Regions from separate parts of the Azoarcus sp. DD4 genome, predicted to be linked through region 2. Evidence: predicted binding sites of a transcription regulator. Region 2 holds the regulator's gene; the other holds the start of a gene.
What was found. The regulator HrcA, encoded in region 2, represses chaperone genes, less so after heat shock. The targets are predictions, from matches to a motif close to TNTTAGCACTCNNNGNCNNNGAGTGCTAANA.

Region 1 (7,855 bases), 840 kb from region 2:
TGTGCTCGCACGCATGGTTCATCGCATGACAGACCTGTTCATCGAGGTCCATCCGCGGCACGCGGGATTTTACCGGCGCATGCTCGGTTACACGGTCGCCGGCCCCGAACGCATCTGCCCACGCGTCGGCGCGCCCGCAGTACTGATGCATATGTCGCAACAGGAAGTCGATGAATTGATAGCGCTACATGCCGGCCAGCCCGACAGCACCGCGCGCAGCCTTTATCGGCTTTTCGCGCCGCCGGCCGCCCTTATCGCGCTGCAGCACAGTCTTATCGGCGCCTGACGCAGCGCCAGGCAAAGCTGACCGGCGCCTCACCAACAGCACTCACGCCCCGCGATACGGCCTCGCCCTGAGCCAGCCACACGCAGGCTGCCCCAGCCCGGCCGGCGAACGCAACCAGTAAATCTTTTGTCATTTTCAGTAAATGACAAATAGAATTTCGCCATGCGCTCACAGATCATTCACCACGGCGGCCACACAGGCGTCACCGGCTCCTGCCATCAGCTCCTCTTCGACGATGGCGACAGCCTCCTCATTGATTGCGGCCTTTTCCAGGGCGCCGAAACGGCAGCAGACGGCCGGCGCGGGGATGACGCGCTCGAGATCCGCTTTGCGGTGGGCCGTATCCGCGCCCTGGTGCTCACCCACGTGCATATCGACCACGTCGGCCGCATCCCCTGGCTACTCGCGGCAGGCTTCAAGGGCCCCATAATCTGCAGCGAACCATCGGCACGCCTGCTACCTACAGTGCTGGCGGACGCGTTCGAGCTCGGCGTCACGCGCGACACCCGCCTGATCGAACGCTACCTGCAGATGGTCGAGGCCCGTTTGCAGCCGCTACCCTACCGGACCTGGCTTACAGTCAGCGGCCGTGGCAACACCACATGCCGGATCCGCCTTCAACGCGCCGGGCACATCCTCGGCTCAGCCTATGTCGAGTGCGATGTGCGCAGCCCGGGCGGCACGCCGGAACGCATTCTGTTCTCGGGCGATCTGGGCGCGCCGCACGCACCGCTGCTGCCGGCTCCCCGCCCGCCGTGGGCAGCGGATGTGGTGGTACTAGAAAGCACCTACGGCGACCGCAGCCATGAAAACCGTCGCGATCGGCGACTGCGCCTGCAGAACATCGTCGAACACGCATTGCAGAACGGCGGGACGGTGATCATTCCCGCCTTCAGCATCGGCCGGACGCAGGAACTGCTGTATGAATTCGAGGACATCCTGCACCGCGAAGCCCGCAAGCGCAGCTCCAACGCGGCAAAGTGGGCCCGGCTGCCGATCTACCTGGACTCCCCGCTTGCCAGCCGCTTTACCGCCTTGTATCGGGATCTGCAGCCGTGGTGGGATGCAGAAGCACTTGCTCGGGTTCGTGCCGGTCGCCGACCGCTCGATTTCCCGCAACTCGTGGCCATCGACGACCATGACGCCCACCTCGCCAACGTGCGCCGTCTTGCGCGCAGCGGCGAGCCCGCCATCGTGATTGCGGCCAGCGGCATGTGCGCCGGCGGACGCGTGGTGAACTACCTGAAGGCGATGCTGCACGATGCACGCCATGACGTGCTCTTCGTCGGTTACCAGGCACGCGGCACGCCCGGTCACGCCATCCAGAGCTTCGGCCCGCGCGGCGGCTACGTCGACCTCGACGGCGAACACATCACCATCCGCGCCGGCATCCACACGCTGGCAGGCTACTCGGCCCACGCCGACCAGAACGATCTGGTCCGCTTCATAACACGCATGCGCCACCTGCCGGCGGAAGTCCGCCTGGTGCATGGCGAGGAAGCCGCCCGGGTGGCCTTGGCGGAAAAGCTCACGACGGCGACCAAGGGTCGAACGGCCGTAAGACTTTAAGGCCGCAAGCGTCGCCCGGCCTCAGGCAGCGCGACGCATCAACTCAGCCGGCGGTGAGCCGGCGGTAAACGAAAAAACGGGCGCCGAAGCGCCCGTTTTGACCAATCTCGCGTTTAGGCGAAATTAGAAGGAGTGGCGGATACCCAGGTTGAAACCACGCTGGTAGTTGCCGGAAGCGATGTTGCCAGTGGTGGCGTTGCCGGTCGAAGCAGCGTAGAAGCCGTCGTCAGCCGCACCCTTGTTGTTGATGTCGGAGTAGGCGGTGTAGACAGCCGTGCGCTTCGACAGGGCGTGCTCGTAGCCGAGACCCCACTGGCTGACGCGGGCGTCGTCGCCACCGTCGATTTCGCTCTTACGACGAACGAAGGAAGCCTGGACCTTGCCAGCAGCGCCAACCGGCACAGCGGCGGTCACGGCCCACTGCTTGTGCTTCACGACGTCTTCGACGTCGGTGATGCCATACACAGCACCCAGCTTGACCACGCCGAAGTCGTAGGTACCGCCGAGGTCCCAAGCCTTGGTGACGCTGTCGGTGGTCAGGGAGGTGGCGTTGCCACGGATCTGGTGCACGTTCAGAGCAACGTAGACCGGGCCGTTCTTGTAGGTCGGAGCGATCGCCCAGGCGCGAGCGTCGCCAGCGGCAAGGCCACCGGTGCCACGGTCGTTCTCAACAGTTTCATCACCAGCAGCATTGTTGGTGTAGGCGGCCACGACGTTGAAACCACCGAAGCTCGGCGAAACGTAGGCAACCAGGTTATCCAGGCGGGCCGGGCTGATGTAGACGTTGCTGATGGCAGCAACGGTACCCTTGCCGAAGCCGAACGGGTCGATGTTGCCGGCCAGCATGGCGTGCGCCGGGGTGTACTGACGGCCGAGGGCCACGGTACCGAAGTTGCCCGACAGCGCCAGGTAGGACTGGCGAGCACCGGCGCCGCCCCACAGGCCGTTCGAACCGCTGGTGTCGCCAACGATACCGGTTTCATACACGAAGGAAGCCTTCAGGCCGTTGCCCAGATCTTCCGTGCCCTTGAAACCGAGGCGGTTGCCAGCGGAGTTGCCGGAATCCAGCGCGCTGCGGGAATCGACACCGCTGGTGCGGCTGTCGCCGGTCCACTGGTAGCCGAAGTCGACCACACCGTAGATCGTCACGTTCGACTGAGCGAAAGCCGGTGCGGACATCAGGCCAGCAACAGCCAGCGCGATCAGTTTCTTTTGCATGTATTTCTCCTCAATTTGAAGTTGAGACCGTCACCTTGGCGCCGGCCCGACTTACCTCTCGCACGAGAAGTTGCGGCGATTGTGCAAACCGGCAGCATCACGACGCAAGCATCCCGTGTGAAAAGAGACGCTTTCGGACGAATCCTGTTGCATGGGTGCAACAATCATGTGCCGGGTTGGGCGGAGCGAGACCCGCCATGGGACGCAAGCGCAGATACCGCGACGCGCATGCATGGAAAAACGGGTGCCGAAGCACCCGTTTTTCGTACCGCCCGTTTCGTGATCAGGCGCAATCAGAAGGTGTGGCGCAGACCAACGGTGAAGCCGCGCTGGTAGTTGCCGCTGATGGAGCCTTGCGCGGTGCCGACGAAGGCAGCGCCCTGACCACCGTCCTTGGCCGAACCCTTGTTGTTGATGTCCGAGAAGGCGGTGTAGATGGCAGTACGCTTGGACAGCTCGTGCTGGTAACCGATGCCCCACTGGCTGACCTTGGCGTCGCTGACGGCGGCATCCCAGTCGCTCTTGCGATGGATGTAGGAAGCCTGAATCTTGCCCGCGGTGCCCACCGGCACGACGGCCGTCAGACCCCACTGGCTGTGCTTCACCGAGTCTTTGATATCGCGCACGCCATAGATGGCACCGAGCTTGACCATGCCGAGGTCGTAGGTACCGCCGAGGTCCCAGACCTTGGTGGTGGCATCACTGGCATTCACGCGGATCTGGTGGACGTTCAGCGCAACGTAAACGGGACCGTTCTTGTAGCTCGGGCTGATGGCCCAGGCACGAGCGTCCCTGGTGGTGGAGTCCTGATTGCCAAAGTCGTTGTGGATGCCTTCGTTGCCGGAAGCGCTGTTGGTGTAGGCAGCCACGAACGAGAGGCCGCTCCAGTTGGGCGAAACGTAAGCGGCCAGGTTATCCAGGCGGGATTCGTGGATGTAGACGTTGGCGATGGTCGCGACAGTACCCCGGTTGAACGCGTCGACGGCGCTCGCCAGGGTGTACTGCGGCGCATACTGCTTGCCGAGCGCAACGGTACCGAAGTTGCCGGACAGCGCAACGAAGGACTGGCGCGAACCGGTGCTGCCCCACAGGCCGTTGTCGTTGGCATCGCCGCGGACGGCGGTTTCATACACGAAGGAGGCCTTCAGGCCATTGCCCAGGTCTTCCGTGCCCTTGAAGCCGAGACGGTTGCCGGCGGAATTGCCGGCGTCGATGGCGTTGCGGGACTTGACGCCGGAGGTGGCGCTGTCACCGGTATAGACGTAGCCGAAGTCGACCAAACCGTAGACCGTCACGTTCGACTGCGCGAAAGCCGGAGCGGACATCAAGCCAGCAACAGCCAGCGCGATCAATTTCTTTTGCATGCAATACCCCTTGTCTGAAGATGGGACCGCCGCCATGGCGTCGGCCGGGCTCACCGTTACGCGACAGTTCCGCGCCATCACGATGAACCGCCCGGCTACGGTACAAACCGTCCATTACAGAACACGACAGGGCGTTGTTTTCGGGCGAGCACTGTTGCATGAGCACAACAGCAACGACACTACGCCTCACAAGACCGCCCGGCGTAAGCGGGAGCTTGGATGCAACCTGAAGGCGCCCATCGACGAAGGCCAGGCATGAGTTTCGTGCTCTACCGTCATCGACCCGGTGGCCCTGCAAGCGAAAGACTCAATGGCGGGCACTTGCCCGTCCGGCGGAACTCCGCCGACCCTTAGCACTCTGACGCAGCGAGTGCTAAAATTGCCCCCAAGGAGGACTCCACCGTATGTCGCAAGCCCTTTCGTTTCCCGTTCCGTCCGCCGCAGGCAGCATCGACCAGTACATACAGGCGGTGAACCGCGTGCCGCTGCTCACCGAGCAGCAGGAGGTCGAACTGGCAACGCGACTGCGCGACGAAGGCGATGTCGACGCCGCCCGCCAGCTGGTGATGTCGCATTTGCGCGTCGTGGTTGCGATCGCGCGCGGCTATCTGGGCTACGGACTACCGCATGCCGACCTCATCCAGGAGGGCAACATCGGCCTGATGAAGGCGGTGAAGCGCTTCGATCCGGATCGCGGCGTACGCCTTGTCTCCTTCGCGATCCACTGGATCAAGGCGGAGATCCATGAGTACATCCTCAAGAACTGGCGGCTGGTGAAGATCGCCACCACCAAGGCGCAGCGCAAGCTCTTCTTCAACTTGCGCAGCCTCAAGCAAGACACCGGCACGCTCAACCGCGACGAAGTCCAGGCGGTGGCCACCCAACTCGGCGTGAAACCCGAGGAAGTGGTGGAAATGGAAACCCGCCTCAGCGGACGCGACATTCCGCTCGACGGCGGCTCGGACGACGAAGACGACCGCTTCGCGCCGATCGCCTATCTGCCCGACCCGCACGCGGAACCCTCCGAAGTGCTGGAACGTGCCGAACTCGCCCGCCTGCACGACACCGGTTTGCGCGAGGCGCTCGATGCCCTCGACGACCGCAGCCGCAACATCGTGCAGCGCCGCTGGCTGACCGAAGGCGACAGCGCCACGCTGCACGAACTTGCCGCCGAGTACGGCGTGTCGGCAGAGCGCATCCGCCAGATCGAGGCCAAGGCGATGCAGAAGATGCGGGGCTTGCTGGCTGCCTCGGTGTAAACAGCGCACAGCTCGACTTGCTCACGGCAGCCTTTCGGCTGCCGTGTTTCGTTTACCTCCCGGCGAGCAGCTGGCGGATGTCATCGGCCAGCTTGTCCGCCGGCTCCCCGTGCTTGACGTAGAGCCGCAGGCGTCCGGCGGGATCGAAGACATAGGTGCCGGCCGAGTGGTCGATGGTGTAAGTGCTGCCCGACGTATCGCCGCTCTTGCGGTAGAACACCCGGAACTCCCGTGCGACATCGGCCGTCTGCTCCGCCGTGCCATAGAGCCCGAGGAAGCGGGCATCGAACGCGGGCACGTACTGCGACAGCAAGGCCTGCGTGTCGCGCTCCGGATCCACGGTGACGAACAACACCTGCAGCCGCTCCGCGTCGGCGCCGAGCTGACGCATCACTTCGGCCATGGTCACCAGATTGGTCGGGCAGACATCGGGGCACTGGGTGTAGCCGAAGAACAAGGTCACGGCCTTGCCGCGGAAGTCGGCCAGCGTGCGCGCATGCCCGGCGTGATCGGTCAGTGCCAGGGTCTTGCCGTAGTCGGCACCGGTAATGTCGGTCGAATGGAAGACCGGCGAGCGGTCGGAACAGGCAGCGAGCAAGGCGCTCAGGGCGATGACCGCCGCCAGGCAGGTGGATCGAAACGGGATTCGCAGCATTCGGAAAGGGTCTAGAGGCGCAGGTAGTGGTCCGCAAGCAGCGCGGCGAACAGCAATGATAGATAGACGATGGAGAAGCGGAAAGTTCGCCGTGCGAGCGCATCGCTGTAGTCGCGCCACAGCCGCCAGGCATAGTGGATGAAACGCCCGCCGAGCAGCACCGCCGCAACAAGGTAAAGCCAGCTGCTCATGCGGGTGGCAAACGGCAGTAGCGTCACGCCGAACAGGATCAGGGTGTAGAGCAGGACCGACAGCCGGGTGAAGGCCGAGCCGTGCGTCACCGGCAGCATCGGCAGCCCGGCACGGGCGTAGTCGGCGGTGCGATACAGAGCCAGCGACCAGAAGTGCGGCGGCGTCCACGCGAAGATGATGAGGAAGAGCAGTAAGGCATCGGCGCTCACCTCGCCGGACACCGCGGCCCAGCCCAGCACCGGCGGCATCGCCCCGGAGGCGCCGCCGATGACGATGTTCTGCGGCGTGCGCGGCTTGAGCAACAGCGTGTAGATGACCGCGTAGCCGACGAAGGTTGCCAGCGTCAGCCACATCGTCAGCGGGTTCACGCCCTCGTACAGCACGCTGAGCCCGAAGCCGCCGAGCATGCCGGCAAACACCAGCGCCTCGAAGGAGTGCAGCTCGCCGCGCGGCAGCGGGCGCCCACGGGTGCGCGCCATGCGGGCATCGATCTGCTGTTCGATCAGGCAGTTCATCGCCGCCGCGGCACCGGCCACGCAGGCAATGCCCACAGTGGCGGCCAGCACCCTGAGCGGATCCGGCAAGCCGTCCGGGACTGCCAGAAACATGCCAATCACGGCGCAAAACACGATCAGCGCATTCACCCGCGGCTTGGTGAGCACATAAAAGGCGTGCAGACGGCGGCCGACATGGACTTGCGACAGGCTCATGGCTTTCATCATCCCCTCCCGTTACCGATGCGACGCAACGCGAGGACACGCGCCCCGGCGGCGAAATCGCTCACCGGAGCGCGGCACGCTCGCCCCTCCCCCGCAACCCGCCAGTTGATCCATACCATCACCGCCACCAGCAGCGCGGCGCCGGCGTTGTGCGCCACGGCCAGCGGCAAAGGCAGCGACAGCAGCACATTGGCGACGCCCAATACGATCTGCAGGACCACGGCGGCAATCAGGACGATGCCCGGCAGCGCGTCGCGACGCAGCAGCAGACCGCCGACCAGTAGCAGGAAGCCGCCGACGACGGCCGCCCCGACGCGATGCGACCAGTGGATGGCGGTGAGTGCGGCCAGCGGCAGCAACTCCCCGTCGGCGGTCATGCCGAGTTCGCGTACCAGATGGAAGGCGTGGCCGTAATCGGCCGGCGGATAGAAACTGCCATGACAGGCTGGGAAGTCCGGACATGCCAGTGCGGCGTAGTTGGTACTTGTCCAGCCGCCGAGGGCAATCTGCGCGATCAGCAGCACGAAGCCGACGCGGGCGGCAAGCGCCAAGCCTGGTGGCACCCTTTGCGTACGCCGCCGGGCGCCGTGAGC
Region 2 (7,855 bases):
CCCATCAGCGACACCAGGTGCTCGCAGATGGCCAGGCCCAGGCCGGTGCCGCCGTACTTGCGGGTGGTGGAGCTGTCGGCCTGGGCGAAGGCGCCGAAGATGCTGTCGAGCTTGTCGGCGGGGATGCCGATGCCGGTGTCGCGCACCGCGATCTCCAGTGTCAGCGAACGTTCCGCCCGCTCCCGCACGCTCACGGCGATCTCGATCTCGCCTCGCTCGGTGAACTTGATGGCATTGCCGATCAGGTTGGTCAGCACCTGGCGCAGACGCACCGGATCGCCGCGCAGCACCGCCGGCACCTCCGGCGCGATATCGAAGAAGAGTTCGACGCCTTTCTGGTGGGCACGCAGGGCGAGCGTGCGCACCGTTTCGGCCACCACCGAGGTGATCGAGAAGTCGATTTCTTCCAGGCTGAGGCGGCCGGCCTCGATGCGGGAGAAATCGAGGATGTCGTTGATGATGGTGAGCAGCGCCTCGGCCGAAGACTTCACCGTCTGCAGGTAGTCGCGCTGCTCCGGCGCCAGCGCCGAATCGAGCAGCAGCTCGGTCATGCCGAGGATGCCGTTCATCGGCGTGCGGATCTCGTGGCTCATGTTGGCGAGGAAGTCGCCCTTGGCGCGACTGGCCGCCTCGGCCGCTTCCTTGGCCTGCAGCAATTCGAGCTCGCGCAGGCGGTGGCTGGTGACATCGCGATAGATGCCGACGACACGGCGCCAACGTCCGTCGCCGCCACGCTCCTTGGCCTGGCCGCGGACCAGCACCCAGCGCCAGGCATCGTCGGCACCGAGCACGCGGAACTCGCATTCGAAGCGCGACTCGCCGTCGCGCAGATGGGCGACGAACTCGTCGCGCAACATCTCCCGGTCTTCGCCACGCACCAGCGGAAGCCAGTCTTCCAGGCGGCCGCCGATGCTCCCCGGGTCGTAGCCGAGCCAGGCCCAGCCCTGCGCGTCGACGTTGAGTTCGCCGTGTTCGCAATCCCAGTCCCACAGTCCGGCGCCGGCGCCCATGGTGGCGAGCTGCAGGCGCTCCTGGGCCACAGCGAGATCATGCAGCGCGGCATCGCGCTCCGCGCGCAGACGCGATGCCTCGTCCTGCGGCGCCTCGCCGCCGTCGTCCTGATCGGGCTCCGCGGACCGGGCGCTCATTGCCGGGCTCAGCGCAAACCGAGCACGTCCTGCATGTCGAACAGACCGGAGCGGCGCCCCGCGAGGAAGCGCGCCGCCCGCAGCGAGCCGAGCGCATACGGCATGCGGCTGCCCGACTTGTGGGTGATCTCGATGCGCTCGCCGATGCCGGCGAAAAGCACGGTGTGATCGCCGACCACATCGCCGCCGCGGATGGTGGAGAAACCGATGGTCTCGGCCTTGCGCTCGCCGGTGACACCTTCGCGGCCGTAGATCGCGCAGTTTTCCAGATCGCGCCCCAGCTCGCGGGCAACGACTTCGCCCATGCGCAGCGCCGTGCCCGACGGGGCATCGACCTTGAAGCGATGGTGCGCCTCGATCACTTCGACGTCGTAGCCTTCGTCGAGGATGCGCGCCGCCACTTCGAGCAGGCGGAACACCGCATTCACGCCAACCGCCATGTTGGGCGCGAAGACTACCGGGATCGCCTCGGCCGCCCTGGCGATCGCGGCCTTGCCGGCGGCGTCGAAGCCGGTGGTGCCGATCACCATCGCCTTGCCGAACTCGCGGGCGATGGCGAGGTGCGCCAGCGTGCCCTCCGGCCGGGTGAAGTCGATCACGCAATCGGCGGCGGCGATGGCCGCGCGCACGTCGTCCGTGATCGCGACGCCGCTCGCCACGCCGACGAACTCGCCGGCATCGCGGCCGATGAAGGTGCTGCCGGCGCGGTCGAAGGCGGCCGCAAGCGCGATCTCTTCGTCCTTCAGCGCAGCCTCGATCAGCATGCGGCCCATGCGGCCGGAAGCCCCTGCAATTGCGACACGTACAGGTGTGGTCATGTTCTTTCCTGGATGCTGGGCGGCGACATCCGGCCGCCGCGATTATTGCTTGCCGTCGGCCGGCACTTCCACCACGCGGGTGCGGCTGCTCTGCTGCTGGGCGGCGGCATTCTGCGCATCGCCCGCCTGGATGTCGCCTTCCACGTGGTCGAGCTTGTCGTCGACGAAGAACACCGAGAACACCCGCTGCTCCGGTTCGCCGCTGCCCGGCTTGAAGCGGTAGACGTAGTCCCAGCGATTGGTGCGGAAGATGTCCACGACCAGCGGGGAACCGAGCACGAAGCGCACCTGCTCGCGGGTCATGCCGCGCTTGAGCTGGGCCACCATGGCCTGGTCGACGTAGTTGCCCTGGCGGATGTCGATCCGGTAGGGGTCGACCTTCTGCGCGATCGTGCCAAAGGAGCAAGCGGTGAGCAGACTGGCGGCGGCGAGCGCCGTGATGAGCGATGAACGCATGTGGGATTTCGCGGTTGGGCGCCGTACAGACCGACGCTGGTTCTCAGTAAAGGGCAAAAAATATAACATAGCGAGGTACGGCGACACCGCCCTGCTTATTTTCCCCCCACAGGACGACCATGTCCGAGAACTCCAAGAACCTCAAGAGTATCGGTCTGAAGGCCACGTATCCGCGCCTGAAGATTCTCGACCTTTTCCAGACCTCCGATCAGCGCCACCTCACCGCCGAGGACGTCTATCGCCTGCTGATGGGGGAAGGCATGGACATCGGCCTCGCCACCGTCTACCGCGTCCTCACCCAGTTCGAACAGGCCGGCCTGCTCGAACGGCACTACTTCGAATCCGGCAAGGCGGTTTTCGAGCTCAACCAGGGCGGCCATCACGACCACCTCGTCTGCCTGCAGTGCGGCAAGGTCGAGGAATTCTTCGATCCGGAAATCGAAAAGCGCCAGAACGCGATTGCCGAAGAACGCGGCTTCGCGGTCAAGGAACACGCCCTCTATCTCTACGCCGACTGCCTGCGCAAGGACTGCCCCAACCGCCACGGCGAGCACTGAACGCTACGGCGCGCCGCGCCGTGGCGGGTTCTCCCATACCAGCGAAGGGGCGACCCTGGGCCGGCGGGATTCGATTCTGCCCGCCGCTCAGGCCAGGCCGAGCATCTCCGCTGCATGCTGACGGGTGGTGGCGGTGATGTTCACGCCGCCGAGCATGCGCGCAATTTCCTCGATGCGCGCCTCGCTGTCGAGCGGCCGCACCTCACTCAGGGTTTCGCCCTCGCGCTCGGCCTTGGCGATGCGCCATTGCCAGTCGGCGCAGGCGGCAACCTGGGGCAGATGGGTGACGCACAGCACCTGGCGCTCGCGCCCGAGGCGGTGCAGCAGCTTGCCGACGATCTCGGCCACGCGCCCGCCGATGCCGACGTCGACCTCGTCGAAGATCAGCGTCGGCGTCGCCGAATCGCGGCTGGTCATGACCTGGATGGCCAGTCCGATGCGCGCCAGCTCGCCACCGGACGCCACCTTGGCGAGGCTGCGCAGATCCTGACCGGCATTGGCGGCCACGCGGAACTCCACCTGCTCGACCCCGTGCGCACCCGGCTCGCAAGCCTCCAGCGCCACCTGGAAGCGGCCGCCTTCCATCGCCAGCGTCTGCATCGCCTCGCTGATCTCTCGCGACAGCGCTTCGGCTGCAGGCCGCCGTGCGGCCGACAGGCGCGCCGCCGCCGCATCGAAAGCCACACGCGCCTCTGCCTCTGCCCCGGCCAGCCGCACCGGATCGGCCTGGGCTTCCAGCATCTCGCTGCGCTCACGCCACTGGCCGGCAAGCGCGGGCAGCTCTTCCGGCGCAACGCGATACTTGCGCGCCACATCCATGACCGCCGCGATGCGCCGCTCCACTTCGCCGAGGCGCTGCGGATCGAGATCCAGCCTCTCCCGGTAGCGGCGCAGGGCGTGCAGCGCCTCGTCGGCCTGGATCGCCGCCGAGGACAACAGCTCGCGCACGTCGGCCAGCCCGGCGTCGACATCGGCCAGTTCGGCGATGCGGCCATCGAGATGGCGCAACACCGCGCACACCGCGTAATCGCCCTCGCCCAGCGCCGTGAGGGTTTCGTCCGCCCCCTCCATCAGGCTGGCCGCGTGGGCAAGGCGACCGTGTTCGGCATTGATGTCGCCCCACTCGGCCGGATCGAAGGCGAGTTCGTCGAGCTCGGCGAGCTGCCAGCCCAGCAGTTCGCGCTCGCGCGCCGACGCCGCCGAATCCTGCTCGGCGTTGCGGCGCAGGGTGGCGATGCGCTGCCACTCGCGATGACAGGCAAGCACTTCCGCCGCCAGCGTGCCCGCCCCGGCGTGGGCATCGAGCAGCTGACGCTGCGCGTCCCCGCGCAGCAGCGCATGATGGGCATGCTGGCCGTGAATGTCGGCCAGCCATTCACCGGCTTCGCGCAGTTGCGCCAGCGTGACCGGCGTGCCGTTGATCCAGGCGCGGCTGCGGCCATTGGTATCGACCACGCGGCGCAGGATCAGCACGCCATCGTCGATCGAAAGTTCGTGTTCCCCCATCCAGGCGCCGAAGGCCGCCGTCACCGACGGATCGGACGGCGGATCGAACTCGGCGGCGATGTCCGCCTTGTCGCGTCCGCGCCGGACCACCGCGCTTTCGGCCCGCCCGCCCAGGGCGAGCCCGAGCGCATCGAGCAGGATGGATTTGCCGGCGCCGGTCTCGCCGGTGAGCGCGCCGAAGCCGGCGCCGAATTCGAGTTCGAGGCGGTCGACGATGACGAAGTCGCGGATGGTCAGGCGGCGCAGCATGATGGTCTGGGATCGGGAAAATGCCGTCAGGCGCGCTGACGGGCTTCAGTTGTGACGGGGCGTCGCGCTCCAGTGCAGCTTCTCGCGCAGCATCGCGTAGTAGCTGTAGCCTTCGGGATGGAGCAGGCGCACCGCCAGCGGCGAACGGGTGATCTTGACGCAGTCGCCGGCGCGGGCGTCGAAACGCGCCTGACCGTCGAAGTGGATGCGGGCATCGTGCGGCGGCAACAGCACGATCTCGATGCGGCAGGAATCGGGCAGCGTGACGGGGCGTGCGGTCAGCGCGTGGGGACAGAGCGGCACCAGCGCAATGCCGTCCACCCCCGGATGCAGGATGGGGCCGTTGGACGACAGCGCGTAGGCGGTGGACCCGGTCGGCGTGGAGATGATCATGCCGTCGGAACGCTGGGTGTAGACGAATTCGCCGTCGATCAGCAGATCGAACTCGATCATCCGGCCGAGATCGCCCTTGTTCACCACCACGTCGTTGAGCGCCGGTGTATGGAACACCCGCTGGCCGCTGCGCAACACCTCGGTGTCGAGCATGAAACGCGACTCCTCGCGGTAGCGGCCATCGACGATTTCGCCGAGCCGTTCGAGCGCTTCGCTGCGGGCGACGTCGGTCAGGAAGCCGAGCCGGCCCAGATTGACGCCGACCAGCGGCACCTCGTGCTCGGCCAGCCGGCGGGCGGAATTCAGCATGGTGCCATCGCCGCCGACGACCACCGCAAGTTCGGCCTGGGCGCCGATTTCCTCGTAGGTGGCCACGGCGAAATCACCCGCGCCGCCGACGGAACTTGCCGTGCCCTGCTCGATCCACACGACAAGACCGCGCTGCCGCAGATAGTTGGCGATGGCGAATACCGACTCCGCGACGTCGGGACTCTGGTACTTGCCGATCAGGGCGATGCTACGGAAATGCGCACTCATGGGCGCGGATTAAACCACATTCGTGTAACAGCATGGCGTACCGCGCGCTTGGCAGCGGGCCGCCCTCTTCCCTAGAATCCGGCATCATCCTTGCGAACCGCCATGAACCCGCTCGACGCCCGCTCCCAGATCCTGCTCAAGACGCTGATCGAACGCTATATCGCCGAGGGGCAGCCGGTCGGCTCGCGTGCGCTTTCCCGCTATTCCGGCCTGGAGCTGTCGCCGGCGACCGTGCGCAACGTGATGAGCGACCTCGAAGAGATGGGCTTCATCGCCAGCCCGCACACCTCGGCGGGTCGCGTGCCGACCGCGCTGGGCTACCGCTTCTTCGTCGATGCGCTGCTCACGGTGCATCCGATGGAGCGCGCGCGGGTCCAGGCCCTCAAGGGCCAGCTGATGCCCGACCAGCCGCAGCGCCTGATCAGCTCGGCCTCGCACCTGCTGTCCGACCTCACCCAGTTCGCCGGCGTGGTGGTGGCCCCGCGCAAAGAGGCGGTGCGCATCCGCCAGATCGAATTCATCAGCCTGTCCGAAACCCGCATCCTGCTCATCATCGTCACCACCGCGGGCGACGTGCAGAACCGCATCCTGCTCACCCGGCGGGCCTACTCCGCGTCCGAACTGAGCGGCGCGGCAATCTACCTGAACGAGCACTTCGCCGGCCTGTCCTTCGACGAAATCCGCGAACGCATCCAGGACGAGCTCAAACAGTTGCACAGCGACATGAGCGAGCTGATGACGGCCACGGTGGAGGCCGGCACCGAGGCGGTGGCGGAAACCGAGAGCAACTACGTCATTTCCGGCGAGACGAACCTGCTCGACGTCGAGGACCTGTCGTCCAACATGTCGCGGCTGCGCGAGCTCTTCAAGCTCTTCGAGCAGAAGACCGGCCTGATGCAGCTGCTGGACCTGTCCAACCGGGCGCAGGGCGTGCAGATTTTCATCGGCGGCGAATCCGGCCTTGCCCCCCTCGATGGCTGCAGCGTGATCACCGCCGCCTACGAGGTGGACGGCGAGGTGGTCGGCTCGGTCGGCGTCATCGGTCCCACCCGCATGGCCTACGACCGCGTGATTCCCATCGTGGATATCACCGCGCGCCTGCTGTCGAACGCCCTTTCATCGAATCACTGACGACCGGCCATCCCGGCCGGCGCCGCGCATCGCTGCGCAAAGGATCTTCATGGCCCGCTTCTGGACCGAACCGCAGCACAAGCACGGCACGCCGCCCCGCATCGGCGTGCTGCTGGCCAACCTCGGCACGCCGGAGGCACCCTCGGCCGCCGCGCTGCGCCCCTATCTCAAGCAGTTCCTGTCCGACCCGCGCGTGGTGGAAATTCCCCGCGTGGTATGGTGGCCCATCCTCAACGGCATCATCCTCAATACCCGCCCGGCGAAATCCGCGGCCAAGTACGCCAGCATCTGGATGGACGAGGGCTCGCCACTCAAGGTCCACACCCAGCGCCAGAGCCGGCTGCTGGCTGCCAGGCTCGGGGACGGGCTCGAAGTCTCCTGGGCGATGCGTTACGGCGCACCGTCGATACCCGACCAGCTGAACGGGATGCGCGCCGCCGGCTGCGACCGCATCCTGGTCGTGCCGATGTATCCGCAGTTCTCGGCCAGCACCACCGCCAGCGTCATGGATGAAGTGGCGCACTGCCTTTCCCGCTGGCGCAACCTGCCCGAACTCCGCTTCGTCCGCAGCTTTCACGATGATCCCGGCTACATCGCCGCGCTCGCCCGTAGCGTGCGTGAGCACTGGGCAACACACGGCCAGCCCGACCGGCTGGTGATGAGTTTCCACGGCACGCCGCGCCGCACGCTGGATCTCGGCGACCCCTACCATTGCGAATGCCGCAAGACGGCCCGGCTGGTGGGCGAGGCGCTCGAACTGCCCGCCGAGCGCCTGCTCGTCACCTTTCAGTCCCGTTTCGGCAAGGCGGAATGGCTGCAGCCCTACACCCAGCCCACGCTCGAAGCACTTGCCCGCGACGGCGTCGGGCGAGTGGACGTGATGTGTCCCGGCTTCGTCGCCGACTGCCTCGAAACCCTGGAGGAGATCGCGATGGAGTGCCGTGCCGCCTTCCTCGGCGCGGGCGGCAAGGCCTTCCACTACCTGCCCTGCCTCAACGAGCGCGAAGACTGGATCGCCGCCCTGGCGGACCTGACCCGTCGCCAGCTCGGCCACTGGCTG

Region 1: a site for HrcA is predicted at 4,786-4,816, ahead of rpoH (RNA polymerase sigma factor RpoH). Genes of this name have one in related genera too.

Annotation. Positions count from the first base shown of each region.
Region 1 is NZ_CP022958.1:4,382,404-4,390,258, forward strand. Features, by position in the region: gene CJ010_RS20195 (long-chain N-acyl amino acid synthase) at 1-286, shown strand, start outside; gene CJ010_RS20200 (MBL fold metallo-hydrolase RNA specificity domain-containing protein) at 449-1,855, shown strand; gene CJ010_RS20205 (porin) at 1,979-3,073, opposite strand; gene CJ010_RS20210 (porin) at 3,367-4,437, opposite strand; gene rpoH (RNA polymerase sigma factor RpoH) at 4,842-5,696, shown strand; gene CJ010_RS20220 (SCO family protein) at 5,749-6,351, opposite strand; gene cyoE (heme o synthase) at 6,363-7,262, opposite strand; gene CJ010_RS20230 (heme A synthase) at 7,262-7,855, opposite strand, start outside.
Region 2 is NZ_CP022958.1:3,543,204-3,551,058, forward strand. Features, by position in the region: gene CJ010_RS16310 (PAS domain-containing hybrid sensor histidine kinase/response regulator) at 1-1,148, opposite strand, end outside; gene dapB (4-hydroxy-tetrahydrodipicolinate reductase) at 1,157-1,966, opposite strand; gene CJ010_RS16320 (outer membrane protein assembly factor BamE) at 2,009-2,422, opposite strand; gene fur (ferric iron uptake transcriptional regulator) at 2,542-2,979, shown strand; gene recN (DNA repair protein RecN) at 3,067-4,734, opposite strand; gene CJ010_RS16335 (NAD kinase) at 4,780-5,664, opposite strand; gene hrcA (heat-inducible transcriptional repressor HrcA) at 5,767-6,795, shown strand; gene hemH (ferrochelatase) at 6,845-7,855, shown strand, end outside.